One region of the Peribacillus sp. NPDC094092 genome, then DNA from elsewhere that is predicted to be linked to it. Evidence: riboswitches for the same ligand, from Rfam matches in the RefSeq annotation. Region 1 holds a riboswitch; each other region holds the start of a gene.
What was found. Region 1 has a riboswitch for S-adenosylmethionine ahead of ACQKNS_RS18965 (YezD family protein). Riboswitches for the same ligand answer to the same signal wherever they lie in the genome.
Positions count from the first base shown of each region.

Region 2: linked by a shared signal. The riboswitch ahead of ACQKNS_RS20150 (bifunctional homocysteine S-methyltransferase/methylenetetrahydrofolate reductase) and the one ahead of ACQKNS_RS18965 (YezD family protein) in region 1 are both predicted to bind S-adenosylmethionine.
Region 3: linked by a shared signal. The riboswitch ahead of ACQKNS_RS07230 (methionine ABC transporter ATP-binding protein) and the one ahead of ACQKNS_RS18965 (YezD family protein) in region 1 are both predicted to bind S-adenosylmethionine.

Region 1 is NZ_JBNNUC010000004.1:89,506-99,685, reverse strand. It holds gene ssuE (NADPH-dependent FMN reductase) at 1-440, shown strand, start outside; SAM riboswitch class I at 709-817, shown strand; gene ACQKNS_RS18965 (YezD family protein) at 988-1,131, shown strand; gene ACQKNS_RS18960 (phosphoadenylyl-sulfate reductase) at 1,315-2,019, shown strand; gene sat (sulfate adenylyltransferase) at 2,049-3,197, shown strand; gene cysC (adenylyl-sulfate kinase) at 3,241-3,840, shown strand; gene ACQKNS_RS18945 (nitrite/sulfite reductase) at 3,857-5,482, shown strand; gene ACQKNS_RS18940 (DUF3906 family protein) at 5,503-5,718, shown strand; gene cobA (uroporphyrinogen-III C-methyltransferase) at 5,738-6,514, shown strand; gene ACQKNS_RS18930 (sirohydrochlorin chelatase) at 6,514-7,275, shown strand; gene ACQKNS_RS18925 (NAD(P)-binding protein) at 7,256-7,888, shown strand; gene ACQKNS_RS18920 (sulfite exporter TauE/SafE family protein) at 8,043-8,942, shown strand; gene ACQKNS_RS18915 (mismatch-specific DNA-glycosylase) at 9,684-10,180, shown strand, end outside.
Region 2 is NZ_JBNNUC010000004.1:369,102-379,281, forward strand. It holds gene metH (methionine synthase) at 1-370, opposite strand, end outside; gene ACQKNS_RS20150 (bifunctional homocysteine S-methyltransferase/methylenetetrahydrofolate reductase) at 363-2,210, opposite strand; SAM riboswitch class I at 2,314-2,412, opposite strand; gene ACQKNS_RS20155 (MOSC domain-containing protein) at 2,524-3,174, opposite strand; gene ACQKNS_RS20160 (Ku protein) at 3,681-4,523, opposite strand; gene ligD (DNA ligase D) at 4,676-6,523, shown strand; gene dapF (diaminopimelate epimerase) at 6,717-7,703, opposite strand; gene ACQKNS_RS20175 (NCS2 family permease) at 7,887-9,188, opposite strand; gene ACQKNS_RS20180 (beta-class carbonic anhydrase) at 9,345-9,917, opposite strand; gene ACQKNS_RS20185 (hypothetical protein) at 10,008-10,180, opposite strand, start outside.
Region 3 is NZ_JBNNUC010000001.1:1,498,658-1,508,837, forward strand. It holds gene ACQKNS_RS07205 (YheC/YheD family protein) at 1-407, shown strand, start outside; gene ACQKNS_RS07210 (YheC/YheD family protein) at 404-1,600, shown strand; gene ACQKNS_RS07215 (YheE family protein) at 1,664-1,867, shown strand; gene ACQKNS_RS07220 (hypothetical protein) at 1,953-2,141, shown strand; gene ACQKNS_RS07225 (MBL fold metallo-hydrolase) at 2,344-3,168, opposite strand; SAM riboswitch class I at 3,462-3,569, shown strand; gene ACQKNS_RS07230 (methionine ABC transporter ATP-binding protein) at 3,638-4,654, shown strand; gene ACQKNS_RS07235 (methionine ABC transporter permease) at 4,641-5,309, shown strand; gene ACQKNS_RS07240 (MetQ/NlpA family ABC transporter substrate-binding protein) at 5,365-6,186, shown strand; gene ACQKNS_RS07245 (NAD-dependent dehydratase) at 6,428-7,465, opposite strand; gene ACQKNS_RS07250 (PucR family transcriptional regulator) at 7,643-8,527, shown strand; gene ACQKNS_RS07255 (ABC transporter ATP-binding protein) at 8,652-9,797, shown strand; gene ACQKNS_RS07260 (hypothetical protein) at 10,016-10,180, opposite strand, start outside.

The DNA of each region.
Region 1 (10,180 bases):
GATTCACAACAGCTTATTTCTCAATTACGGATTTCTCAGCGGATGATTTATTCCAAGGGAAATATAATAGCGAAGATATCTTAAAACTTTCAGAGCGAATTCAAGCAGCTAGAGGAATCATCATTGGTTCACCGGTTTATAAGGCTTCCTATACAGGTGTATTAAAAGCCTTGATTGATTTGCTGCCTGAAGGTGCCTTTAAGGGTAAGCCGGTTCTGCCGATCATGATTGGTGGAAGTAACAGGCATCTATTGGCGATTGACTATGCGCTTAAACCATTGATCTCAATATTGAAAGGCGAGCCGCTGCAGGGCATTTATTTTGTTGATAAGGAAATAGATAAACAGAATTCAGAAAATCCGATTAATGATTCGCAATTAATTGATCGCGTCCAGAGTCAAGTTCAAGAATTTGTAGAAGCGATACAGTTAAGAAATTAATGACTTCAAGTAAGCCTTAATAAAAAAGGACTGGAATTCTAGAAAATGTTTTTTAAAGTAATTACAGGCATCAATAATGAAAATAGACTCATTTTTTTGGAGACATTATCTAAAAAAACGAGTCTATTTTCGTATTTAAATGAACAAAAAATCATTAATTGAATAGTGTGTATAAAAATAGCAGTTCATCCATAATATTAAACCAAGTTATTTTATAAGAAAACTCCATTGACAAGGATTAAATATATGTTAATATTTAAAATAATAAAACTTATCCAGAGCGACGGAGGGAATTGGCCCTTTGAAGTCCAGCAACCTGCATGATGGATGCAAGGTGCTACCTCCAACAAAATGTTGATCATTTTGGAAGATAAGGTAATGATATTTACCTTGGGATCTTTCCATCATGGAAAGATTTTTGTTTTTGGAAAAATTGCAAGCAAACCATAACAATGTAAGGTTGTATGGAATTATATAAAACTTAGAAATTCATTTAATCAGCGTTGAAAATAAAATATTCGCGGATTTTCTTAAAGGAGGAACTGGTTTGAATAAAGAGAATCAGCTTGAAGAAATATTTGAACGACTTCAAGAAATGCTTAACTCAATGAAATATGGATCCATTACACTTATTGTCCAGGATGGTAAAATCATTCAAATGGAAAGAAATGAAAAATTAAGAATTAAATAAGGTATCTGCTGACTAGAAAAACTAGAGGCGGGTTTAACTGATATAAAGAGAGTATTGGTTAGATTCGTCTCTTTTTTCCTAGAATCAAATAAACTGGGGAAGATTAAAACGGGAATTGATCATCAGTTACTCTAACCTGATACAGCAAGTTTTTAGAGGGGGCTACAAAAGTTGGCTGGATTAATAAACTATGAAAATTTCAATACAGGGGAATTCCCTGCATTTCCTGAAGACAGTGACACAAAAGGGGCTTTGGAAGTATTGCAATGGGCGAATGACCATTATGGAAACAAACTGATTTATGCTTGCAGTTTTGGTATCGAAGGCATCGTGCTAACGGATTTATTGGCGAAGGTCAACCCTTCGGCAAAAATTGTTTTCCTTGATACGGATGTTCATTTTGAGGAGACTTACCAATTGATCGAGCAAGTGAAAAAGCGCTATCCAAAGCTTTCGATTGAAATGAAGAAACCTGCCTTGACGCTTGAGGAACAGGCAGAGGAATATGGGGATGAATTATGGCTTAGTGATTCCAATAAATGCTGTAACATCCGTAAAATCATTCCGCTTACCGATGTGCTTTCAACGGCAACAGCATGGCTTTCGGGACTTCGGAGGGAGCAATCCGAAACAAGGGCTAAGACCGAGTATATCAATAAGGATAATAAGTTCAAGTCAGTTAAAATATGTCCACTCATACATTGGACATGGAAAGATGTTTGGCGCTACGCCCACAAAAACGGACTTCCATATAATATCCTGCATGATAATGGATATCCGAGCATTGGATGTAAAACGTGTACAGCACCTGCATTCAATGCAGATGATTTACGCTCAGGCCGTTGGCAAGGAGCCCAAAAAACGGAATGCGGATTACACTTATCTTAAATAAATAGAAACCATAGGGGGAAAATAGCATGACAATCAGTTTACCGCACGGAGGAACATTAATCGATCTTTGGGAACCAAAATATGATTTTAGTAAAATAACAAAATCAATCGAAATCGATGAAATTGCTTTAAGTGATCTTGAATTGATAGGCACTGGTGCCTACAGTCCGATTAAAGGATTCTTTACAAAAAGTGACTATGAGGCAGTGGTCAAGGATATGAGGCTTAGCAGCGGGCATGTATGGAGCATCCCGATTACGTTGCCTTTGACTGAAGAAACTGCAGCAACCCTTACTATAGGTGAAGAAGTAACGTTGACACATGAAGGTGAAACTTACGGGGTTCTCACCGTTTCCGATATTTACACTCCAGATAAGCAATTGGAAGCTACATTAGTATATCAAACGGATGATGAGAAGCATCCCGGAGTAAAAAATTTATATAACCGCGGTGATGTATATGTCGGCGGGGAAATAAAATTAATCAAGAGAATAGAACGTCCGCTATTTCAAGCTAATTATCTGGACCCTGCCGAGACAAGGAAAGCTTTTGCTGAAAAAGGATGGGAAACAGTTGTCGGTTTCCAAACGAGGAACCCTGTACACCGTGCACATGAATACATTCAAAAGACAGCATTGGAGATTGTCGACGGCTTATTCTTAAATCCTCTCGTAGGTGCCACTAAATCCGATGACATTCCAGCAGATGTAAGAATGGAAAGCTATAAAGTGCTGCTTGAAAAATATTATCCTAAGGATCGCGTCTCCCTTGCAGTTTTCCCTGCTGCCATGCGTTATGCAGGACCTAGGGAAGCCATTTTCCATGCGATGGTCCGTAAAAATTATGGTTGCACCCATTTTATCGTCGGACGTGATCATGCGGGTGTGGGCGATTATTATGGCACATATGATGCCCAAAAAATCTTTGGGAATTTTAACGCCGATGAGTTAGGGATCACGTTATTATTCTTTGAGCATAGTTTTTACTGTAAAGCATGTGGCAATATGGCCTCCGCTAAAACTTGTCCGCACGGCAAGGAAGACCATGTCATCCTGTCTGGAACGAAGGTAAGGGAAATGTTGCGTAATGGAGAAATTCCTCCAGCTACCTTTAGCCGTAAAGAGGTCATCGAGGTGCTGATCGAAGGTCTAAAAAAGAATGAAGTTTTTAATTGATTGGACATAAATGGAAGGGACACGAGAAGAGGGGGATTATTATATGAGTAAAAGTACGAATGTCACTTGGCATGAAACGTCATTGACCAAGGAGCTCCGCCGGAAGCAAAACGGGCATGAAAGCACAGTGTTATGGTTTACAGGGCTCTCGGGATCCGGAAAATCATCGATTGCGAATGCGGTGGCTAAAGAGTTATATAATCGAAATATTCGAAGTTATGTTTTGGATGGTGATAATATCCGTCACGGTTTAAATAATGATTTAGGTTTTTCTGAAGAGGATCGAACCGAGAACATTAGGCGGATCGGTGAGGTTTCCAAGTTATTCGTGGATAGTGGGCAGTTCGTATTGACAGCCTTCATATCCCCGTTCAGGGCAGATCGGCAGATTGTACGTGATTTACTCGAAGAAGGGGAGTTTATTGAAGTATACATAAAGTGTCCTATCGAAGAGTGCGAAGTGCGTGATCCAAAAGGTCTTTATGACAAAGCGCGTAAAGGAATCATTAAAGATTTTACCGGAATCGATTCTCCATATGAAGAACCAGAACAACCGGAAATCATTTTAGATTCCGACCAGTACAGCATTGAAGAGTGCGTTGAACAGGTTATCGGCTATTTGACAGCAAAGAAAGCGATTTAATCAAGGAGGAAAAGTAATGGTTTACGAGAAATTTTGGTCGGAGAATCCACTAATCGCTAAAAATAAAACGGAAATCTGGAAATTGGAAAAAGACGGATTGAAGATATTCGATGATATTCCACATTACGCAGCAAATGGTTTTGATTCCATCCCTAAAGAGAATTGGGATATGTTCAAGTGGGCAGGTCTATACCTGCAACGGCCAAAAGAAGCTGGTTACTGGATGATGCGTGTCGTGATTCCTGGAGGTATCCTGACGTATGATCAACAAATAACTCTAGCTAACATCGCTAAAGATTACGGGAGGGATGTATATGACATTACAACCCGTCAAGCCATTCAATTCCACTGGCTGACTATCGAACAAGTCCCGGATATCTTAAATCGTTTGGAAAAGGTTGGACTGACTACGGCTGGTGCTTGTGGTGATATCACACGTAATATCATCGGGAATGCATTGGCAGGCATCGATCCTGATGAACTTTTTGATACACGCGAGGTCCTTTATGATGTATTTGAGTATTTCCGCCTTAACGAAGACTATTCGAACCTTCCGAGGAAATATAAAATGTCCATCAGTGCTAATATCCAGAATGCTTCAAATGCTGAAATCAACTGTGTTTCATTCAATCCAGCAACTAAAGAAATCGATGGAGTAACGGAAGTTGGTTTTCACGTGAAAGTAGGCGGGGGGCTTTCCTCCGTCCCGATGCTGGCAGAAGAACTTGATTTATTCATTTTACCTGAAAAAACAGTGGAAGTAGCGGCAGCCATCACGACGATATTCCGTGACTTTGGTTACCGTGAAAAGCGTCATCGCTCGCGATTGAAATTCCTAGTCGCTGACTGGGGTCCTGAACAATTCAAGGAAAAATTGCTGGAATACACCGGACCGCTACCTGAAAAGGGAGATAGTGCGGTGAAGGGATGGAATGCAGGTTATTTCTATGGCATCCATAAACAAAAACAAGATGGTCTTAACTATGTTGGCGTCAATATACCAGTTGGTCGTCTAAATCCAGACGAAGTGATCGAGTTTGCCGAACTTGCGAAAAAATATGGAACTGGTGAAATCCGTAACTGTAATTCTCAAAATCTGATCATTCCAAATGTGCCGGATGCAAAACTTGAGGAATTAAAGCAGGAATCCATTTTTGAAAGATTTCCATATCAACCAAAGAAATTCATTGGATATTCCGTTTCTTGTACAGGCATCGAGTATTGCAACCTGGCGCTTGTTGAAACAAAAAACCGAATGAGGACCATTTCTGAATCACTGGACAAGGAAATAGATCTTGATGTACCTGTAAGGATGCACATGGTCGGTTGTCCGAATAATTGCGGTCAAAGAGCCATCGCCGAAATAGGGCTGCAAGGCATAAAAATGAAAAACCAGGACAAAAAGATGGTCGAAGCTTTTGAAATATACGTTGGAGGAACGCTGGACGAGGGCGGGAAGTTCAATGAAAAACTTAAAGGAAAAGTGGAAGCAGAGCAGCTCTATCATGTTCTGAAAGAAATGATCCTATATTTCAAAGAAACAAAACTACCTTCAGAAACCTTTCTCGATTTTGTGGAAAGGGTAGGGGTAGACGAGTTACAAAGTAAACTTGATGATATATTAGCGGGAGTGGCCGTTTAATAGGGGAAGGTAAGTATTCCATGAATCTATACCGTTTTGAAGTCACTATCAAGGAAAAACCAATCCATGTCATCATTGTTGCCGATTCAGATGAAAAGGCGTTTGAACTTGTTGATATCGAACTGGAAAAGCATTATTTGAAATTGCCCGAAGTGGATGACATCTCATTATATGAAAAAAGGAAAATTAAAAATGGAGCAGGTTTCGTTTTATCGGAATTCGAAACAATTCTCTAAGGGAAGGCAGGTTGCAAAAATGGGGAAAGTATATCTAGTAGGAGCCGGTCCCGGAGATCCAGATTTAATTACATTAAAAGGATTAAAATGCATCCAAGAAGCTGATGTCATTTTATATGATCGACTTGTCAATAAAGAACTATTGAATCATGCAAAAGACGGTGTAGAGCTAATTAATTGCGGTAAACTGCCGGATTATCATTTGTTGCAGCAGGATACCATCAATCGATTCCTTGTCAAATATGCAAAAAAGGGAAAAATAGTCACTCGGTTGAAAGGCGGGGATCCTTTCGTCTTTGGGAGAGGCGGGGAGGAAGCGGAAGCCCTTGCCAAAAGTGGCGTGAGCTTTGAAATCGTACCAGGAATTACGGCTGGAATTGCCGCTACAGCTTATGCGGGAATTCCAGTTACACATAGGGACCACGCTTCATCATTTGCAATTGTTACCGGTCATCGGAAAAAGGATGAAGAGGATAATATCCAATGGGAATCCCTTGCAAAAGGAATCGATACATTAGCCATTTACATGGGCGTTAAAAACCTGCCATATATTCAAGGAAAACTTTTGGAGCATGGAAAAAGTCCTGAGACTCCGGTAGCCCTTATTCACTGGGGGACATTAAAAACGCAAAAAACAGCTGTCAGTACGTTGGCTAATGTAGTTGAAACCGCCAATAACGAACAGATTTCGAATCCTTGCATGATAGTCGTGGGCGATGTTGTTAATTTGCGAGAAAAAATCAAATGGTTTGAAGGAAAACAAACTGAAAATTTGTTGGCGAATGAGGCCTTTTAATGGAAGCCATTTTATATATTTGCCATGGAAGCCGGGTTAAAGAAGCGTCAGCCCAAGCCATTGATTTTATTAAAGTTTGTATGCAAGCGCAGCCCAATTCCATTCAAGAGTATTGCTTCTTGGAATTGGAAACTCCTACGATTGAAGAAGCCTACGAACGATGTGTGCAAAAAGGTGCGACGAGAATCATTGCCATTCCAGTTCTATTGCTAACAGCTGTACATGCAAAACATGATATTCCAGTCATATTGAACAAAATGAAAGACCGGTACCCTGCCATTGACTTGAAATACGGAAGGCCGATTGGTGTCAGTGATAAAATGGTTGACATTCTAGTGGAGCGGTTGGAGGAAACAAAGGTAAAGATTACGGAGGATTCCTTGGTTTTATTGGTTGGAAGGGGAAGCAGTGATCCAGACGTGAAAAGGGATTTGTCCCGATTGGCCGATTTGCTAAGGAATAGGTTTCCAAAAATCTGTGTGCAAGAGTGTTATTTGACAGCTGCTACACCAAGTTTTGGAGAAGCATTGGAATTTGCACAGGGATCAAGCTCAAACCAAGTATTTATCATTCCTTACCTATTGTTTACCGGTCTCTTAATGCAGTCCATCGAAAATAGTATAAAAATGATCAAAAAAAAGGGGAAGCAGAAATTCATACTTTGCCGATACCTAGGTTATCACCCAAAGATTGAAAAAGCCATATCGGAACGAATTCATGAAGTGAGTGGGGAGGGAGCTTATGTATCCAATTACGCTTAATATCGAGAACAGAAAGTGTGTCATCATCGGCGGTGGTAAAATAGGTTACTTTAAAGCGGGCCCATTATTGGAAGCTGGTGCTGAAGTGACAGTCGTAAGCCCCGAGATATGCCCAGGGTTTCAACTGTTGGAGAAAGAAGGCAAGATTCGGGTTTTACTTAAAGAAGTGGATGAAACAGACTATAAAGATGCGTTTTTAATCATTGTTGCAACAAACTCTACTGAAGTTAATGAACGAGTTTACGAGAATGCATCCGAAAGCCAGCTGGTGAACGTAATCAGTAATCATGAGCTGGGTAATTTTCATATTCCTGCGACTTTGAATAGGGGCATGCTTTCCATAAGTGTCTCTACCAATGGAGCAAGTCCAACGCTCGCAAAAAAAATTCGGAATGACTTAGGTAAAGTATATGATGAATCCTATGAAGAATATCTTGAATTCCTTTTTGAAGCAAGGATGATAATAAAGAATGGTTCATTTACAAAAGAGGAAAAATCCAAGTTATTGAAAGATTCAATAGAGGATATTTATAAATATTCCCTAAAAGAAAGATATCGTTTTTTAGCTAGGCTTTTACCAGTAGAAGCTGAAGAAAATATATCATTGGGCTGATCAGAAAAACTGAAGGCACCTAACCAACATGTCATTTCATTTTGGTTAGGTGCCTCTTTGTGTCTTAACGGAAATCTAAATGATTTATATACGCAAACGGTATCGTCGGGTCGGTGTTATTTAGGTTCTATTTTAGTAAAAAAAGGGGAATGTCATGAAAAAGTTAATCGTTTTAGCCTTTATCGGGTTTTTAGCCCAATTAATCGATGGTTCGCTTGGAATGGGGTATGGAGTGAGTTCCACTTCCTTATTGTTGACATTCGGGATTGCCCCTGCAGTAGCATCCGCATCCGTTCATTTATCGGAAGTAGTGACAACAGCAGTATCCGGAGCTTCGCATATAAAATTTGGGAACGTGGATAGAAATATGGTCTATCGCTTGATCATTCCAGGTTCTGTTGGTGCATTTGTAGGTGCATGTTTCCTGAGCAACCTACCAGCGGAATTAGCAAAACCGTATATTGCCATATTTTTATTTGGTCTGGGTGTATACGTTTTATTCCGCTTTTTATTTATTTTTAAACCGTCGAAGGAAAATGAAATCGTAAAGCCATTGACCGCGAAACAATCCATCCCGTTAGGCCTTTTTGCAGGCTTTTGTGATGCAACAGGCGGAGGCGGTTGGGGACCGATTGCAACGCCGATTTTATTGTCAAAAAAGGGAATGACGGCAAGGAAAGCCGTAGGGACTGTAGATACGAGTGAATTTGCCATTGCATTTTTCGGAAGTCTTGGTTTTATCATTTCGCTTGGATGGGAGGCTGTCAATTGGCTTTGGGTTGTAGCATTGATAATTGGTGGCGTGGTTGCCGCACCAATTGCAGCCTGGCTCGTAAGAATGCTTCCTGCTCAATTAATGGGTGTTTTAGTGGGTGGTTTCATTATCTTAATCAATGTAAGAACATTATTAACTACATGGATTCCGATTGAAGCCCATATCTATATATATACAGGCATAGTGTTAATATGGCTTTCTGGAATTCTTCTTACCTTCAATAAGATGTCCAATGCGAGAAAACATGCTCATATCGAACAACGGCAGAATGTTTCCTGATTCCCGGGCTTGAAAGAAGCAGTATACACAAAAGGTTATTCAGAAACGTAACTCAAAACTCGTAGGTACATATATACCTACGAGTAAAGTCATTTGCCCGATTCGATTCCCCCTTTTAAGTTGATGCTGTTTTAATGAGGGTTCTTGATCCTATGTAATAGATTCATTTATTTTCCGGCCCCATTTTTTTAACTTTCTTAATTAACGAGAGATTTAAGCCCCCAGTCTATTCTCCTAACAAAAGAATCATAGTTTCCCAAAAAAAAGTCAGCGATCGTAAGTGTTTTAATAATTTTAGAACAGCAGCAAATCCATAATTTACGGCCTGTCTTTAGTTCAAATGGTTGAATTGTACATTCATATAATATATAAGCGTTTGTATATATTTTTTTACTATTGAATTTAAATCCATCCGGATTTGGTTGATGGAGGTTTATTCACCGTCCTTTACTGAAATATTCATTGGGGAAAATGTTTGTATATGTTTTTTCCGGTTCACTAGCTGATACCGCGGCATTAGTAAACTGTAACGGGAGTGTGTCCCGTGAAGAGTTACGAAAGGGATTTTTAGGAACAATAGTTTTTTAATATTCAGTTTGTCAGGTTTTCACCTATATTATTTAGCTATCACCATTCATTTTTTCAAAACGTTTTTATTTGTGGAAATGCCGGAAAAGGTAGTTAAATATTTTTTAGTTTTGTACAATGATTAAATAGCAAATTTAAAAAAGGAGTTTTAATATGGAGGGCATCTCTGATCATTTAAAGGAAGATTTGGATATTTTGTTCGTAGGTTTCAATCCAAGCATTCGTTCAGGCGAGACTGGCCATCATTATGCCAATCCAAACAATCGCTTTTGGAAAATCCTATTCGAGTCCGGGTTGACTCCAAGGAAATACGAACCAACTGAAGACTCGTCTTTACTTGATTTAGGCTATGGTTTTACGAATATCGTTTCCAGGCCTACAAAAGGTGCGGACGAAATCACTAAAGAAGAGTACATAATAGGAAGGAAGCAATTAAAAAGCAAAATTGAAAAGTTTAAACCTAAACTCGTCTGTTTTGTAGGCAAGGGTGTCTATCAGGAATATCGTCAATTACGAAAAATCTCTTGGGGCCTGCAAGAAGAGCCTTCATTGAATGAGACCATTGAATTCGTTGCCCCTTCTTCCAGCGGTTTAGTTAGAATGCCGATGGAAGAGATCATCGAAATATATAGTGAGTTGCCAATTTTGCT
Region 2 (10,180 bases), 280 kb from region 1:
GGCCCATCGAGCCGGCTACATACCTTGGCCATTTATCATTGGAGTACTTTTCACAAGCTTTAACGGCAAGCTCAGCTGAAATCTTATTTAGCTTGTAAGCGATAGTGCTTATTTGGTATTCCTCAAGAACGATGCTGGTCGCTCCGAAGGTATTTGTTTCAATGATGTCTGCACCCGCTGCTAAATATTTTTCATGAATGGATTGGATGATTTCCGGTTGCGTCAATGATAAATACTCATTGCAGCCCTCGAATTGTTCCCCGCCAAAATCATCCGCCGTCAAATTCTCCGCTTGAAGCATGGTTCCCATCGCCCCATCAAGTAGGAGAATCTTAGAATTTAACTGATCTTGAATCGCTTTTTTATTCATGTACTGCCACCTCAGATGTATGTTTACTATCGACTTTTCTAATATATTTCGTAAGTTCCGCCGTCATTTCATACCGAAGGAACGGAGTGATTAAATATATGCCCTTGAATTTTTCCCTTGCCGCGTCCACTAGTTCTCGCGCAATATTCACTCCTTCAATCCTTGACTTTACAGGATCATCCCCCGCTAACGCCATGGCCCTTCTAACATTATCAGGCAATTTGATGCCCGGGATCTCATTATGGATGAATTCGGCGTTCCTGGTGCTTGTCAAAGGCATGATACCGATGAAAATTGGGGTTTCTAAATGTTTTGTGGCTTCATATACTTCCTCGATCTGATCAACGGAATAGATTGGCTGTGTCAAGAAGGATTGAGCACCGCAGGCAATCTTCTTTTCCATTCTCTGTACGGCTTTATCCAGATATTTCACATTGGGATTAAACGCTGCCGCAATTTTGAAATTTGCCCTTTGGCCCAAACTTTGACCGGAATAGGAAAGACCTTCATTAAATTGTTTGACCATGCTTATTAGGTCAAAGGAAGATAAATCATAAACCGAAGTGGCCCCCGGAAAATCCCCAATTTTCGAAGGGTCTCCGGTGATGATCAATATTTCGTTCAGCCCCACCGTCTGCAGGCCCATTAAATGCGACTGCAGGCCAATCAAATTTCGATCACGGCATGTTATATGCACCATCGGCTCTATATTCAATTGATTCTTCAGTAAATTAGCAAGTGCATCATTCGATATCCTTGGTGAGGCGAGCGAATTATCCGCTAATGTAATGGAATCGACCCCGGCTTTTTTCAAAGCCTCGGCACCAGTCATGAAGCTCTCTATACCTAACTTTTTCGGTGGATCAAGTTCAACTAGAATCGTCCTTTCAGTTTTGGCCTTTTCGAACAGGGGACGTTCCAATTCTCTATCATTCACTTCAATTATTTCTATTTCACGGGATTTCGTGAATTTCTCTTTCACAGGAGCCAAACTTCCAATCGCATTCTTTACGGCTTGAATATGCAGCGGAGTCGTTCCACAGCACCCTCCTATGATTGCGGCACCCTGCTCACGAAGTTCTAGGGCACTTGAACCGAAGTACTCCGGCACAGCCTTATAGACGAGCCTTCCATCCACATAATCCGGGAGGCTGGCATTTGGGTAGATGGCAATTGATGCGTGCTTTGGCAAACTCACTTCTTCCAAGGCCCGAATCATATGATGTGGACCGAGACGGCAATTCACCCCAACCACATCCGCACCCAATTGCTCAAGTTTTAGAAAGGCTTCATTTAAATGGATTCCATTTTGGAGATTTCCCAGTTCATGCATCGAAACATTTGCGATGATCGGCAGTCCAGTTTCATTTTTTACGATTTGCAGGACGGTTTCCAGTTCTTCCAGGTCATAAAATGTTTCCAATAGAATCCCATCAGGGTTTTCCATCAAAAGACTGTATAGCTGTTCCCGAAAACCCCGTTTTATCTCTTCCATGCTTAAGTCCGATTTCCTGATGCTGCGTTGTGCCCCGATGGTACCGAAGACGTATGCCTTTCCTTTCGCCGCTTTTTTAGCAAGAATGACTCCCTGGCGATTGATTCTGCTTACCTCATCCTCAAGTCCATACCGTTTCAATTTATTGAAATTGGCTCCGTATGTATTCGATTGAAGGATATCTGCACCAGCTTCCAGATAGGCACGGTGGATGGATTCTATTTGATTTGGGTCCGTGCAGTTTAATTCCTCATAACATTGATCGATGCCATTTGAATACAATAAGGTCCCCATTGCCCCTTCCCCAACCAGTATTCTTTCTTTCACGTCTTTACGAAAATTCATCATTACATCCTCTCTCAAAAACAATCCTGTTTTTGTCGTATTCTATGAGTATGAGAGAAAAGGAAAAAAACCTTCTCAAAGAAGAAGGTTTTTTGAAACATTCTCCTCATCTATCAAGCTCTGCTTGCTGGATTTAGCACCTTTGCCTAAGCTGGTTGCTGAGGTTTCTTCGGGCCAGTCCCTCCACCTCTCTCGATAAGATCCATTTATATAATTTTCACAAGATTTCAAAATTTGATTATACTTAATTTACATTAATAATCTGTCAATTTCAATACCTGATCGACATTTTTTTCACTTTTGCAAAAATCATTCAATCTTTTGCAGCTTGAACCCTCTTCAAGATCCTTTGTTTCCAGTCTTCCGCTAACGAGTCTAGTGTAAGTAAAGCCTTTGCGCCTTCCAGCCCATCTCGTTTATGAAGGATTACCTCTGCTGCATAATGAACTGAAATCTTTTCTTGCAAACGATCTATCAGCACAATCTCGTTTTGTTTATTTATCGTTCCTTCTTGAAGTACTCTTGCAAAATAACCAGTGAAACTCGTTTTCAACACGAGTTCCAAAAACTTAGGTTCTTGATTGAAGTGGGAAATGGTCGAACAAGGTATCCTCCCCTGGTTAATTTGTACAATCACTTCGCCTATTTGATAAATATCGCCGATATACGTTGTTTCTTCCCTCATCCCCGCTATGGTTAAATTTTCACCGAATGCAGGGATTTCCAGCTTTTTAGAGAATTTTTCATTCCATAATGTATAATGCTCAATGGGGTAAAAGCACAAAGCGCGATCAGGACCTCCATGGAACTTTACATTACCTACCCCATCACCAATTATACCTGATTTAGTCACTGTCACATTATCCTGTGCTTGTTTATCCATTGCTGAAAAGATATCGATATTCGAAAAAATTTCATGCTTTGGCTTCCCGGCATGAAGTGCTTTGATTTTCCCATTTTCCATTTTGCATCTTCCATTCTTATTTAATTTATACCATCCTGTATGTATAAATTATACTAAAAATCCATTTTATTCTGTAGTTTTTTATAAGGATATGAAAATGCAATAGCCATATGCGCAGTTAAGTGGGCAAAATATCATTGATTTCCAGAAAAATTCATAGGGTTGTTTCAGTAATTTTGTTGCTATTTCAGAATTAAATATGGTAGAATATGAACACAATATATAGTCGAAAACTACAACCGTTCGCCTATATGTTGATTTTCACGATTGAATTCCTCATTGTCGCTCTTTAGGGAGCGAATTTTTTTGCCTTCATTTTCAACCATCATTTTCTTATAAATCCATTCTGCCCCTTACATCGTGATCCACTTACATATTTGCATTTTCCTTACCTATGTATTTCATTTGCTGTTCATTCACTATCATTACCTTATTTGAAGGCAAATCCCTTGCTAAAACAAGCAGAAAGCCGAGCGACATCATTCGTCTTCCGCTCAGCTTCCTGTTTAAGCTTGTTTCTTTTTTTTCGGTGCCACTTTCTTTCGGGTCGTCTTTTTCATTTCCGGTTCATCATGTTTCGTACGGTCAATGGATGCCTGTAAGGCCTCCATTAAATCGGTTACATTGTTGGAAACTGGTTCTTTTGTTTTGGCTGCAATCGTCGTCTGCCCAGCTTTCTTTGATTCAATCAATTCAAGTAACGCGGTTCGATAGTCATCGGTGTATTTTGTCGGATCGAATGTAGTCGTTAATTGATCTATCAGTAATACGGCAGTATCGATTTCTTTTTTTACAATGGTATCATTGGCAGGGATATTCGGAACATCTGCTGTGGAGCGGACTTCATCCGGATAATGAATCGTTTCCATCACCAAGGTATTATCAACGACGCGGATTACCGCCATTTGTTCTTTAGAGCGAATGATGATTTTCGCTAACCCTACCTTATTCGACTCCTTGAGGGCCTGCCTCAAAAGGGAATAAGCTTTTATCCCTCCGTCATTAGGGGACATGTAATAACTCCGGTTAAAATAAATGGGATCTATTTCTTCGATTTTAACGAAATCCACGATTTCCACGGCTTTTTCTTCGTTTTGTTTTTTCAGTTGTTCTAGTTCATTGTCATCCAATACAACGTACTTTCCCTTTGTATACTCAAAAGCGCGGACTATATCATCCTTCCCCACTTCTTTCTGGCATACCGGACAAACCTTTTCATATTTAATCGGTGAATGACATTCCTTATGCAACGTCCTCAAAGAAATATCCTTATCCTCCGTTGCAGCATGAAGTTTGATCGGAATGTTCACCAAACCGAATGATATGCTCCCCTTCCACATCGTATGCATATTCGTCACCTCATAACTTATTTTTAAAAGAGAAGAACAATTTTATTATTCCCCTTTGATCAAAAAAAACCGAAAAAACAATTGCCAACTCTAACACTTCGCTTTTTTGGCAAAATAATGTTAATCAATTATTTGCGGAGGTAAATACAAAAATGAAACCGATGCTGCCAACCTATTACCCCGAAGCCCCCAACTCCAAGGATTGGCGTTATGAAGTCAAATATGACGGGTTTAGGGCTATTTTAACGATAGACTCCGATACAATAAGCATTTCGAGCCGGAATGAAAAGGAATTATCACCACAATTCCCGGAAATCACTGCTTACATCAAAGCTCTGGACCTGGAAGATTATCTTCCGCTTCAGTTAGATGGAGAATTGGTCTGGCTTACCAATCAGGCGAAAGCCGATTTTTTTCAAATACAGTGGCGAGGCCGTCTTGGGAAACAATCCTTAATTTCAGAAAAAGCCCGTATTTCCCCTTGCCGGTTCATAGCGTTTGACCTTCTTAGCATCAGAGGAAGAAATGTAGGAGCTAAACCTATGGAAGAACGAAGGGAATTGATGTTGAATATGGGGGGGAATTTTGGCTTTCCTATGCCCCCTGATCCCAATGATAAGGCATTGATACAATTAATAGAGAGTTTTGACGTATTGGATACTGCCTTGAATAAGGTCATCCTATTAGATGGCGAAGGGGTTGTCGCCAAGGAAATTCGTGGTACTTGGCAAGAAGGGAAACGTACTACCTCATGGATCAAGGTGAAAAATTGGAAGACCGTTGCCTGTTTCATTACAGCCTTGCACAAAGAAAATGGTTACGTTTCCCTCGCAGTTTTCAAAGAAGGTGCCGTAATCAAAATCGGTAGTGTTAAAAATGGACTGAGTGCTCAAGATAAAAGGATATTGCATGAACTGATCAAACAAAATGCATCAGACGAAGACGCACAATTTTTTTATATCCATCCATCCATTTGCATCGAAGTTCAATTTTTACATGTGTATGAGGAAAATGAATTACGTGAGCCACAGTTTTCACAATGGCTTTTACAAACGGCTCCCGAAGAATGTACTTGGGAGAAATTCGTGCTAGGTCAATATACATTTCCAGATACTGTACAAATAACTTCCAGGGATAAACCGCTTTGGATAACAGGAGATGAAAAGGTGGTAAAAGTTGAATACCTTCATTATTTACGGGAGGTTTCAGCTTTCTTCCTACCCTTCTTGAAGGATAAACTGCTTACGACGATCCGCTATCCTCATGGCACTTTGGATAAAGAAAGGTTTTTCCAGAAAAACAAACCTGATTATGCCCCGACCTTTATAAAAACGTTCATTAATGAGGATATCGAGTATATGCTATGTAACGATATTGAAACGCTTCTTTGGTTTGGCAATCAACTTGCATTGGAATTCCATGCTCCATTTCAGAAAGCGGGTAAAACACGACCAGACGAAATCGTCCTGGACTTGGATCCCCCTTCCATCGAATTTTTCTCCTTAGCGATTAAGGCCGCACAGGAAATAAAAAAGGTGATGGAATCATTAAGGATAAAAGCTTTTGTAAAAACTTCAGGTAACAAAGGACTGCAAATTCACATCCCACTGCCTGAAGACAGATTTACTTATCAGGAGACACGCATATTCACTGACTTTCTCGGTGACTACTTATCAAGTTCCAACCCTAATGAATTTACAACGGAAAGAATGAAAATAAATCGGCATAATCGGCTATATTTGGACTTTGTGCAGCATAGTGAAGGAAAAACCATCATCCTTCCTTATTCCCCGCGGGGAAATTCTTTCGCCGGTGTGGCCACTCCTTTGTTTTGGGAGGAAGTGGACGAAAGTCTCCAGTTAAAGGACTTTACGATTGAAACCATACCAAGCAGAATAAAAAGGGAAGGGTGTGCATTTATGGATTACAGAATGGTCGATAACGGACCAGCCTTTTTGGAAGTATTGTCGTTCCTAAAACAAAAAAAGCCCAACAACTGATTGGTCTTAGGGCGTATAAAATGATCGTGGATTCCCTCTCCAGGGTACTTCGCTTTCCCCTGGCGTTCTTTGCGCCTGTTGGGTCTTCCTGGGACCTAAGCAGGTGTCCCGTGACTTCACTGGAGGTTTTTTAATGAGAAAACTGCAGGCAACCTCGCTTTTCTTCGAGTTTGCCTGCAGTCTGATAATTTCTTTATACTTTTGTTTTCAAATAACTTTGAACTTCATCCTGAAGCTTGGAATATAAGCTTGTTTCCAATTCAAAATCCTCTTTCTCAAGAATTTTAAATTTTTCAGGCTGATCTAAGTCTATTTCAAACAATACTTTGAATTCATAGGTTGCGTTCCCGATTAAATCAATTGAATACTTTTGGCTTTCTTCATCATGGTGGACCACGCATTTAACTTTTCCGCCGTTATTGTAGACGGATATTTCACTTTCCAACGCGTTTAAACCAACAGAGCATGTCACTAGGCTTGAAGCAGACATCGCCGTTCCACATGCATTCGTGAAGCCTACCCCCCGTTCGAATGTCCGCACATAAATGCTCCCGGGTTCCAGCTCTTTCACAAAGCTGACATTGACACCATCAGGGAAAAGCTCATTCGGTTGATTGACCTTTGTTGAAAGTTCGTCCTGCAAATCACTTCGCAAAACATCGCTATCGACGAGTGTGATCAAATGTGGATTAGGAACCGCCAACGCCGAAAATAATAGAGTATCATGAAGTTCCGGCAATAATTCGTTTTGCAATTGTTCTTTAGCCAATACAAGAGGCAGATCCTTCACATTGAAACTTACCGGGGAAATTTCCACCTTGAAAGTCGGAATTCCCTCATAAATATCTTCCGTTTTTTCCACGAGTAGATTTGCCTTCATGGTTTCCACGATCATTTTATCGAGCCCTAGAACGTCGTTCGCATAACGTGCAACACAGCGAAGTCCATTGCCGCACATCGACGCTTCCGATCCATCTGCATTAAAGACACGCATCCGGCAATCAGCATGTTCACTTTTCATTACGAACAAAATACCATCCGCCCCAAGCCTCTCCCTATTGCATAGTGCCTTCGCGAAATTTTTCCGCTCTTCTTCTGTAAACGTCAGGGTCGTAGTCAATTCATCAACGATTAAGAAATCATTTCCTGAACCATGGCTTTTTAAACCTTCAATAATCATCCTGTCACATCCTCTAATATGCTGCTTGTCATTTATCAATTTTTTAATATTCTATATCATAGCATTTTCAAGATGGATGTGTCATCGCGTAAATCACAATAAATCCATTTTTTCCGTCGAAAAAACCAATAAGAAGAGCGGTTGGAATAAGAATTAACTCATTCCAACCGCTCTTTTTAATTATTAACCGATCATACCAATGATGAAATAGACGATAAACATTCCGGCACTTACATACATCGGGGCTGATACGTCTCTCGCTTTTCCTGTTACAAGCTTCAAGAATGGGTACAGGATGAAACCGAATGCCATTCCATCTGCAATACTGTAAGTGAAAGGAATGATCGTGATGATCATGATTGCAGGTATGCTCTCGGTTAAATCGCTGAAATCCAGCTCTTTTATATTTCCTAGCATCAAAATGCCAATGATAATTAAGATGGGGGCAATGGCGCTATCAGGGATTACTTTAATCACCGGTATAAATAGAAGTGATAGTATGAATAGCACGCCTGTCACCACTGAAGTAAAACCAGTTCTGCCTCCTGATGCGATTCCAGCTGCCGTTTCAACTGTAGCAACGGTAGGACTCGAACCGAATATGCCGGAAAACAGAACGGACACACTTGTCGCCTGCAGCGACTTTTTATAGGCATCCTGGCGGTTTATGCTATCTACATGCCCGTGTACAAGGCCAATATTTTCAAAAACAAGAACCATCGTCATTGCAAACACACTTATCCAGAATTCAATCCGGTTCGCTTCCAAGAACGACAATGAAAAGAAGAGATCACTGTAAGAAGCTGTGTCAATGCCTGAAAAATGGATTTTTGATAGTTGAACCGTCCCGAACCAATATGCAATGAGGCTGCCTGCCAGGATGATAATCATGAAATTACCGGGGACATTCTTGATGAACAGAGTGATTGCGAGCAAAAAGGTCAATACCGTTGCACACACCGCTGGATCGCTTAAATCTCCCAGTGCGACGATAGATGATGAACCTCGCGTGATTATTCCGCCCTTCTCGAGACCGATTAGCATCAAGAATAAGCCAAGACCGACAGATATGGCTTCTTTTATCGACCTTGGAATCGAATCACTGATTAACTTAGAGTATTTTGTAAAAGCGATGACTACAAAAATAACCCCTGAGATAAATACAGCACCAAGTGCCGATTGCCAAGATAGACCCATTCCTTGAACCATCGTATAAGCAAATAGGGCATTTACGCCCATTCCTGGAACGAGGAGGATTGGGACATTCGCCCAAAGTCCTATCATGACACAGCTTAAAGCAGATAAAAGAATCGTCGCAATCACTGCACCATTAATTGGAATGCCCGCTTCCGATAAAATCAGGGAATTCACGATGAGAATATAGACTATTGTAAAATAGCCGACCACTCCAGCAAGGATTTCACGTTTTCCATTCGTTCCATATTCGGAAAAATGAAAAAACGTTTCCAAGTTTAATTTCTTCATGTTGTATCCTTATTAAATTTGTCCCTCGCCCACCCGTTTGTATTAGTGACAAACTACACTTGGCGATTTTAACAAAAAAAAGGATAAAAATAAATAGTATTGATCAAAATTTGAAAAAAACTGTCGGAAATAATCCCGACAGCCCCGTTGAATATATTATTTTTGTCCTTCCGCATACCCATCGACTACCAATTCCAGCTTCCCTGTATCAGGGGAAATGATAAGACCATGTACGGGAATATTTTTTGGGATCAAAGGGTGCCCTTTAATCACTTCCACACTTTTCTTGCAACTTTCATAAACATCATCAAATCCGCGAAGCCAACTCCGAATATCTATTCCTGAAGCTCCAAGGGTATCTATGGTGCTCTGTGGAATATCACGTTCGAGCATCTTCCCTACTACAGAATCAGCATCGACTGATGCCATCCCGCAGTCATGGTGAGGAATGACCAATACTTCATCCGCCTTCAGCTCATAAACGGCAACAAGGATACTCCTCATGACACTACCGAATGGATGGGAGACGATTGCCCCTGCAGTCTTCAGGATTTTGACATCGCCATTTTTGACATTCAAGGATTTTGGCAATAGTTCGACGAGCCGAGTGTCCATACAGCTTATGATGACCATGCGTTTTTCAGGGAACTTATCAGTTCTATACTTAACATACTCACCTTTTTCAACAAACTGTTCATTAAAATCTAGAATCTCATTAAGTAAAGTCATATTTACCACCTTTTTAATTTTGTATTTAATCTATGTATTCCACTATGATTATATCAAATATTTAAAGGATTTGCTAAAGGGTAACCCTGGTCAATTTGAACGATGATTTAGCGTGGCTGCACAGAACCCAAAAACGATGATTTTAGGAATTTCATCAACATTTGATGAAAAAGAAAGTATGGGTGTATTTGTCTTGAATCGTTTTCCCCATTCCAAAGGCATCCAGCCTTCTTGGTATGAAACGATCTTCCCCCCTTCTTTTG
Region 3 (10,180 bases), on a different contig from region 1:
ACAGTAATGGAAAATGGCAGGTAACCGCGATCGCCGCAAAAATTGCCGGCGCCGGCAGCGTCACGACCCATATTAAAAGCGGGGGTGTCATCAAAACGGTTGCCGAACTGTTTGAAGATGACGATGAGGCGAAAGAAGTCGAACGAAAGCTATCTGAAGCCGCTCTGATTTTAAGTGACAGTATAGAAAAGAATTTGGACGGCATCATTGCAGAAATAGGATTTGATTTTGGATTGGATAAAAAAGGGCAGGTTTGGATGTTTGAAGCCAATTCCAAACCTGGACGCTCCATATTCGCACACCCAAAACTCAAGGATTTCGAATTGCTGACCAGAAAGCTAAGCCTTGATTATGCCATTTATCTTACGGAACAAACGATCACGAAATCAATCAGTGTGCCGCGATGAACATTTTTTACGATATCCCCACTGAAAATTGGCACCACAATCATGAGAATGCTGAACTTTTCGCCGGCTCTGCCGAAGAGGAAATCAGCTATAAAAAGGACCATTCGAATCAACCCCTAATTCCAATCACAATATTTCCGGGTAACCGGATGCTCGCCGTCGGGATTTTAACTGTTTCCAATCCCAAAAAGGACTCAGGTTTGGGTGGAAACCTGACCCTTTTTCGGGACCTTTCATTATATTTATTAAAACATGGAATATTGACGTATGTATTCACAGGAAAAGCCCTTCATTCCGATTCGTTGAGAGGTTATGTTTTTTCCTCTATTTCAAATAAGTGGATTGAATGTAATGTGCCCTACCCTGACATCGTATATAACCGTATCCCTTCGAGGGGCTATGAGGCGTCAGATGAATTCCAACAGCTTATCACACACTTTAAAGATTACCGAATGAATCTATTCAACCCCTGTTTTATAGATAAGTATGTGATGTTCGAGGCATTAAATGAAGATGGATTCCTCACAAATCACCTTCCATCCACAATGTTCTTACGGAACAGTGATTGCCTTTTTTCATTCCTGGAGACCTACAGGCATATATACCTTAAACCCTGCAAAGGAAGCCAAGGGAGGGGCATTTATACCATAATCAAAAATGATGATGGCACACTATTGTTCCATAGCTTGAAGCATAGTGAATCCTTCCCGGATTTCGCAACATTCTGGGAAACAAAAAAAAGGGATTTATTAAAAAGGAGCTATCTTGCTCAACAGGCGATCAGGCCAAAAAAACTTTTTGGACATCGTTATGATTACCGGATTCTCGTCCATTACGAAAAAGGTTTTTATAAAGTGACCGGCAAAGCGGTAAGGATGTCACAAACTCAGGAAATCACCACCCACACTCCCCGAGGGGGTAAGCTTTTTCCTTATCAAGACCTGCAATCAAGAAGCCTGAATCTACAATTAGCGAATATCGCCCAAAAATGCGGCGAGATACTATCGAAAAAAATCGGGTTTCTCGGAGAGTTTTCCATAGATATAGGGGAAGACGAATCAGGCTCGCTCTTCATTTATGAAGTGAACTCAAAGCCCATGCAATTCGATGAGGTGGAAATTGAAACAAACCGGCTTTTGCATTTAAAAAACCTTTTCATTGAATTAACTTTTCCCAACCTGACAATAAAATAACACCTCCAGCTGCCGTTTTCCATTATAATTAAATGAGAAACTGTATATATGGAGGTAATACATATGATCACTCATTTTCAATGGGCACCATTACATAAGAATCTGCCAGGATGGAGAATTTCCTTTTATTTCAACAAACAGGCAGTCCAAGCCTTGTATCATAAAGATGGATCCATCGAGTGGACAGCCAACCCGCCCTCCGAAACAGATGAAACCAAGCTCAAAAGCATGATACATGATTTAATGATCTTCCATGTATATGAATGAACCCTCTTTACATTCATGAAATCCTTAAACGGAATAAAAATAACTCCTTTGCCTAAACTAAAGAAAAGGCTAGGAGGGATTAATTTTGGATAAAGAAAAAATGACATTTTTGAAGGATACCGAATATGACGGCAAGGACTCCGTTTACCTGGATATCGACCGTATCATCAATGAAGGAATGGCGGGCGGAAATGTGTATGAAGTCGCTAACCTTCAGAACATCGAAGAAGCACATGATTTTTATGATGAAACAGATCCCAATGAGAATAAATAAATAAATAAATAAATAAATAAATAAATAAATATTTGGGCTCTCTTACGGAGAGCTCTCCTTTATTTATTACTTCCCGCTTGCACTGCGTTCCCCCTATAAAAGTCCGTCTTTTATAAGTAATCAATTAAAAACAACTTCCTGGGTGGAGGTTGTTCTAGTGACAAATAGAAAACATCCAGCCAGACAGTTAAACGGATAACATTCAAATCCCTCCATTCCCCCTAGCATTTAACATATTTTCGTTTAATATCGATGTAATGATATGCTCTGAATCCCATTCATGCCCAGATATCTCGATCAGGGGATAGCGATTCGGTAAAACGACCTGCTGTATTTCATGAACGGTCAGCCCTTGAGAATGCAAACGTAAAATTTCTCCTTGGAGGTTTTCCAAATAATCAAGCTTTTTCCGAAACAAGTCCTTCCCATCAGGGACATGCCCAGCATGGCAGCAAAATACTTCACCGAAGTCATATTGTAGTAATCTTTTTATGGAATCGATGATGACCGGGACAGACTCTTCCCGTAAGACAAGCTTTGTTTTTGGTGTTACGAAAAGGTCACCTGAAAAGAGCATGCCATTATTGTGATTCAGATACACCATATGGTCCTTTGCATGACCAGGGGTAAAAATCGGCTCCCACGTTTGGGTACGGGAATGAATGGCCTTCCCTACCGGCTGAGCATTAAAGGCGTCTCTCCTTCCCCAGAAAATTTTCCGGTATTCAGGGTATACAGCATCCTTTGCACAAACTTCAACCGACATCGGGTGAATGAATAGCGGGACCTTTTTATGTTCCTGTATCCATGCGGCGCCACCTGTATGGTCTTCATGATAGTGAGTCAGGGCAACTGAGTCGAAGTCTTCGGACTCATAGAATGGAATAAGCTCCTCCAATAAAATCTGTGCGCCAGTATCTATCAATAGACCATCCGTTAAAAAGACATAAACATTCATCCCCGATTTATTCCCGCCAGGAGTCCCGTTCACACAAACCACATCATTTATCGTGTTAATCTCTATCATTCGATTGCCTCCCCATCATTACACAAAAATAGTTTTTATCTTCCTTTTTTTAACTTTATTATAATAAATGTATTACCACTTCTTCTTTTTGACAAGGAAATTTTGGAATAATTGACCTGGACGTAAATGCTGGATTATTGCTTAATAGTCCTTTTTTCCGAATCATTTTAATGGACCGCACTAAATTTCATTAATAAAATTCATTCCAAAATGACGGAAACGATTGACATTGTCGAATTTTACAAATAATATAGATTATATTAAAAAACTCTAAATATTCTAAAATAATAATTTGCTTATCAAGAGTGACGGAGGGATCAGGCCCTGTGATGTCCGGCAACCGCCCTTAGGGAACGGTGCCACTTCCTGCAGAATGATGATTGCATTCTGAAAGATAAGACGAGATATAATTTCGCTGCCTCTTTCTGAATGATAGGGGCAGTTTTTTAATGTTTAAGGGGGAAAGCTCATGATTGAAATCCGTTCAGTCCGAAAGGAATACGTCTCGAAGAAAAACCGAGTTATCGGAGTGGATAACGTATCTTTGACCATTCAAACTGGCGAAGTGTATGGAATTGTCGGCTACAGTGGAGCTGGAAAAAGCTCATTACTCCGCTGCTTAAATTTGCTTGAACGTCCGACAGGTGGAAATATCATCATCGACGGCATTGATTTAACCTCTTTATCAAGTAAAGAGCTTCGTAAACAACGCCAAAAAATCGGAATGATATTCCAACACTTTTCACTGGTCAGTTCAAAAACCGTATATGAAAATGTGGCTTTCGCCTTAAAGGCCGCGCATAGGTCGAAGGATGCCATCAGGTCACGTGTATTGGAATTGTTGGAAATCGTAGGGCTCAGCGATAAGAAAGACGTGTATCCGGCGCAGCTTAGCGGTGGACAGAAGCAACGGGTAGGCATAGCCCGTGCCTTAGCAAATGACCCCACTGTACTATTATGTGATGAAGCGACTTCAGCCCTTGATCCAACAACTACAAAAGCGATTTTACAATTATTGAAAAAGATAAGCAGTAAGCTTGGCATCACCATCGTGTTAATTACACATGAAATGGAAGTGGTCAAAGAACTATGCCACCGTGTCGCCGTCATGCAGGATGGCCGTGTGATTGAAGAAGGTCCCGTTTATGAAATATTTTCACAGCCTAAGCAGGAGTTAACGAAGCAATTCATTAGCAGTGTTCTGGATTTCGAACTCCCTCCGCACTTGATTGAAGAAAGTATCGGTACGATCATTAAAATTCAATTCGAAGGGAAAACCGCCGGTGAGTCGATCCTCTCGGATACTCTCCAAACCCATTCAGTAAAGGGGAATATCTTACACGGTAAAATTGAGTATATCCAGGATGTCCCCTTAGGCGTTTTAATCATCGAGTTAATAGGCGATGCCGCTCACATTCACTCGGCATTGCAATATATAAAAAATCGTTCCAGTTCTGTGGAGGTGTTAAAACATGTCACTGCTTGATTCCATCGTCAATATTTTACCTGACCTTAATAAAGCCTTTCTTGAAACGATTTATATGGTCGGCGTTTCCCTTGCAGTAGCCCTGCTGATCGGTTTACCGCTTGGAGTATTGCTGTTTACGACAACAAGGAATTTATTTTTTGAAAATAGTATCGTGAATCGTTCTCTAGGATTTGCAGTCAATATTGTCCGTTCAATCCCTTTCATCATTCTCTTGGTAGCCCTCCTTCCTTTAACGGATCTTCTAACAGGATCGACAATAGGGCCGAGAGCGGCTTCTGTATCCCTGTCGGTGTCTGCCATACCTTTTTTTGCAAGAATCGTTGAAACGGCATTACGTGAAATAGACAGAGGAGTGATTGAGGCTGCAATTGCCGTAGGTGCCACTCCATGGATGATCATTAAGGATGTACTTCTTCCTGAGGCAAAGCCGGGAATCATTCAAGGACTGACATTAACGACCATTTCGCTTATCGGTTACTCAGCAATGGCAGGGACCATCGGCGGAGGCGGAATTGGCGACCTGGCCATCCGGTACGGTTATTACCGTTATGACAACACAGTCATGATCACGACGATCGTCGTCTTGATCTGCCTTGTGCAAATCATTCAAATGGTTGGTGACAAAGCCTCATACATAGTTAACAAACGTTAGGAATCAATCATTTTTCAATGATTCAATACATTTCATTACACAGGAGGAGTTTCAAATGAAGAAAATAGCTTCGTTATTATCAGTCTGTGCACTTGCCCTTGGCTTGACAGCATGCGGGAGCGATGATGCATCCCCAAAACCTGAAGATAAAAAAGAATTGAAGATCGGGGCGACTACCGGGCCTTATGCCGATATGGTTAAAGAGGCCATCAAACCAGGCCTGGAAGACCTCGGTTACAAAATAGAGATCGTCGAATTCACCGACTATATCCAGCCGAATAAGTCACTTGGCAACCATTCGATCGACGCCAACCTCTTCCAGCATAAAGTGTATATGGATAACTTCGCTAAAGAAAATGATTTAAAGCTTTCCGACCTTATCATAGTTCCTACAGCACCAATGGGCATATATTCGAACAAGTATAAATCATTGAAAGAAATTAAAGACGGTACATCCCTTGCAGTGCCCAATGATCCTGTTAACCTCGCACGTGCACTTAAAGTGCTGGTTGATGAAGGGTTGATTGAAGTCGATTCAGATGTCGATCCTTTAAAAATATCTGAAAAGGATGTAACGAAAAATCCAAAAAACATCCAAATCAAACCATTGGAATCCGCTCAATTGCCCCGGGCAACAGACAGTGTTGACCTATCTGCGGTCCCTGGCAACTTCGCTCTTGCAGCGAAAATGGACCTCCAGGATGCCCTTGTTTTAGAAAAAATGCCGGATATGTATCGAAACGTTGTTACAGTAAATACAGAAGATGTAGACTCTAAATTTGCAAAGGATATTAAATCAGTAGTGGAATCCGACCAGTTCGAAAAAGTCATCGATGACAAATTTGCCGGATTCGGAAAACCAGACTGGATGAATTGATCAAATAATCGAGGCCTGCTTCCCTTTTATTGGGAGCAGGCCTTTCATTAAGGACTAAGGGGCGGCCGTTATGGAAAACCTTAAAATCCTTACGAAACCGCAAGCATATCCATGGACTAAAAAAGCGATGGGGTTTTTAGTCCATCGCTTTTTTTAATTCCTTTAAGTTGTTCGTTTAAATCTCCTTTTCGCCAAGCACGCTTATGTGCCATCAATCCTTCAGTATAGTAAAAATGAAGGTTCAACCAACTGTCTGCTTCCATAAATCAAGGAGATCACTTTCATGTTGTCTGTGGATACCTGCTTTTCTATCGGCAGATTCCGAACGGCCCTTTTCCCAATTCCATATATCTTCGAGAGTTTCTGAAATGGGACGGAATATCAGTCCGTTATTGATGGCTTTATTGTTATCGACAGCCAAAAACCCATTCAAAGGTTCCTTAGCTCCCGGTAAAGGGAATTCTTCTGGTATCCATAGAGGCATCTCTCTCCAGGGCTCTACTTTATTGTCATTTAAAAACTTTTCAGATACCCATGTAAAATCAGCATTACTTCCTGTTACCTTTTTACAGCCTTCAAGTAATTGCCCCATAGTAAGTGTGTAATCCGGCCCAACGGCGTTATATGTACCTGTCATATTATTTTCTATCATTTGAATGATCCATTGAGCCAAGTCCCTTGCATCAATAACTTGGATTGGACGTCCAGGGCGTCCAGGAGTTAAAGTTTCTCCCCCTTCCGCTATTCTTTTAAACCAGTACGGCAATCGGTCAGTGTAATCATATGGACCTACTATTTGCCCAGCACGAATGGACAAGACTTTCCCCGGCAGTTCTTTTTCAGCTGCTTTTTCACTTAATGATTTTAACGGTCCATAATATTCACCGTATATCGGTCCAGCAGTTCCGCGGGTGAGCTCTTCTGCTTTATCTTCATTTAGTGTATGAACCTTTCCATTTTCATCAATGCCTGGTTCAATTAGATCACTATAAACTGAGATGCTTGAAATATATGTATAATGTTTAACTTGATTAAGCAATCTGCAAGATTTCGATACAGTTCGGGGGATAAAGCCCGATGTGTCAATGACTGCATCCCATTTTCTTCCTTTCAACATTTCAAGATTCCCGTCCCGGTCTCCTCTTAACTGTTCTATTTCGGGGAAAACATAAGGATCGGTTCCACGATTAAAAAGTGTAACTTCATGCCTTTTCTCTATCGCAGCTTGTGCTAAATACCTGCCTAAAAACCGTGTACCACCCAATATTAAAATGTTCATAAGATTCCCTCCTTTTTAACGATATCCATAAATCATACGCAATACCCTTTCCTAAAATTAATAACTTGCAATTTTTCTTTGATTGTCCCTTCTCGGAAAAACTAGCAATCTCTATTCTTTTGAACTTTATTCTTTTTCGCTATAATGATATGGAAAGGAAGAAAGAAGGTGGAAACGATGCTTGAAAGACTTAAACAAAAATTCCCGAACGCCATTACCAATAAAATGGATACTGATGAAATTTCTGATTATGTTTGGTTCGAAGACTCAAGAAGTTCACTTGGCATTCCCCGTTCAGAAATCACAGCCGAAGAAATCCGTTTATTGGAACTGCTTTTTGCTCCTTCCATAAACCCAAATAACCTCAATGCACATCCAGACCCATCATGGAAAACTTTTTTATCCGAACCGAATGCACCATTGCCTTTAACGAGCTGGGAGAATGTTCGATTTCTTCATTTCAAGCTGACCCATGCTGATTTTTCCAACTCCGATTTTGAAGATGCCTTCCTCTCTTTCGTTCCATCTGACGCAACAATTGTCTGGGAAAATGAAACGGCAGGGGTCTTAATTGAGTCGGACGAGGATGAGCCCTTATCAACTAAAGCACTAATCGCCATTTCTTCCACGCTTGAAAGTGACTTTTATGTAAAGACCCGTATGTTCAACGGACGCTTCCACCCTATAAATCAAGACCTTCACCAGCACTGGACTCAAGAGAAAAAGTGTTTTGATTTGGCACAGGTGCATCTGCCCGATCGAAAGGTGGCTGATTTGGCAGACATCATCCCTCACTCATTAATAAATGATCCATCCATCAGGGATGCTAAATGGTATATCAATGAGATTCTTGGCAAGACCAAGCAGGATACTGAACTGATCAAAACGATTAAAATGTATATCGAATGTAATTCAAATGCCACCTATGCTGCCAAACAGCTTTATATACATCGGAACAGCTTACAATACCGGATCGATAAATTCTCTGAAAGAACTGGTCTGGATATTAAAAACTTCCGTCATGCCCTTACTGCCTATTTGATACTTTTACTGAATGATTAATCCCCAACACCAACAGGTAATATCACCCTTTTTTGTGCAATGTGCCCATACTTTTTCCAAACCCGATAGCTTAGACTATAGTTAATCGGTACAAGTAATCAGGAATGTAAAAGGGGGATTATTCATGGCAGAGTTAGTGTTGGATCATATATTCAAGATTTATGATAAAAAGGTGACGGCTGTTAAAGACTTCAACCTTCGTGTTGCCGATAAGGAATTCATAGTTTTCGTGGGACCTTCGGGTTGCGGCAAATCGACGACATTAAGGATGATTGCCGGACTTGAAGACATTTCCCAAGGGGATTTATATATAGACGGCAAGCGAGTCAATGATGTCCCCCCTAAAGATCGCGATATTGCGATGGTTTTCCAGAACTATGCCTTATATCCCCATATGTCCGTATATGACAATATGGCATTCGGATTAAAGCTCAGGAAAACGCCAAAAGCGGAAATCAAGCAAAGAGTCAATGAAGCGGCAAGGATTCTCGGACTGGAAGAATTGCTAAATAGGAAACCTAAAGCCCTTTCAGGTGGTCAGCGCCAGCGTGTAGCACTTGGCCGGGCAATTGTAAGGGATGCAAAAGTATTCTTGATGGATGAGCCATTATCCAATCTCGACGCAAAGCTACGGGTTCAAATGCGTGCGGAAATCGCGAAACTACATAAAAGGCTCGACACCACAACGATATATGTCACGCATGACCAAACAGAGGCAATGACCATGGCGACACGTCTTGTTGTAATGAAGGATGGTATTATCCAACAGGTCGGTTCACCAAAGGACGTTTATGAGAAACCGATAAACGTTTTCGTAGGCGGCTTTATCGGATCGCCTGCCATGAACTTCTTTACTGGAACATTAAAAGAAGGCACAATTAAAATAGGCGAACAAACATTTGAAATACCTGAATTGAAGATGAAAATGCTGCGTGATCAAGGGTATGTCGGAAAAGATATCATCCTTGGCATCCGTCCGGAGGATTTCCATAATGAAGGTGCTTACTTCACGAACTCCCCTAACACCGCATTTACAACCCAAATTGATGTAGCCGAACTGATGGGTGCGGAAATCATGCTTTACTCCACATTAGAGGGGCAGGACTTCGTCGCACGCGTCGATGCCAAGAATATCATCCAGGCAGGCGAAAACATCGAACTTGCCCTCGACATGAATAAAGTACACTTTTTTGACAAAGGAACTGAACATCGCATTTTAGTTGAAGAAGATGAACAGATGCAGGAAAACATGAAGTTATCTGCCAATTAAACGTAAAAAGACCCATTCATACTGGGTCTTGGACTGTAGATAACCTCGATGAAAATCTAGTTTGTCTACAGTCTTTTTAGGGTTTGTGCAATTTGAACGCTGATTTCCACTTTCAGGCACTCTGCGGGTTCTCCCCTGGACTAGCTTTTCCCGCAGGAGTCTCCCACCTCACGCCCCATCCTCCCTTTTTTAAAAATTTATTCAAATAAGAGGGTAATTTATTCCTGGACCAATACCACTTCATCATGTCCGCATTCAGGGCATTTCATGAGATGAGGGCATTGGCCTTTTTTAAGGGATTGAGGGTATCCGTCATTTTCTTTTAGTATGTCGATATCCATATAAGCACTGTAATCATCAGCATAGTCCATGAATTTTCCTTT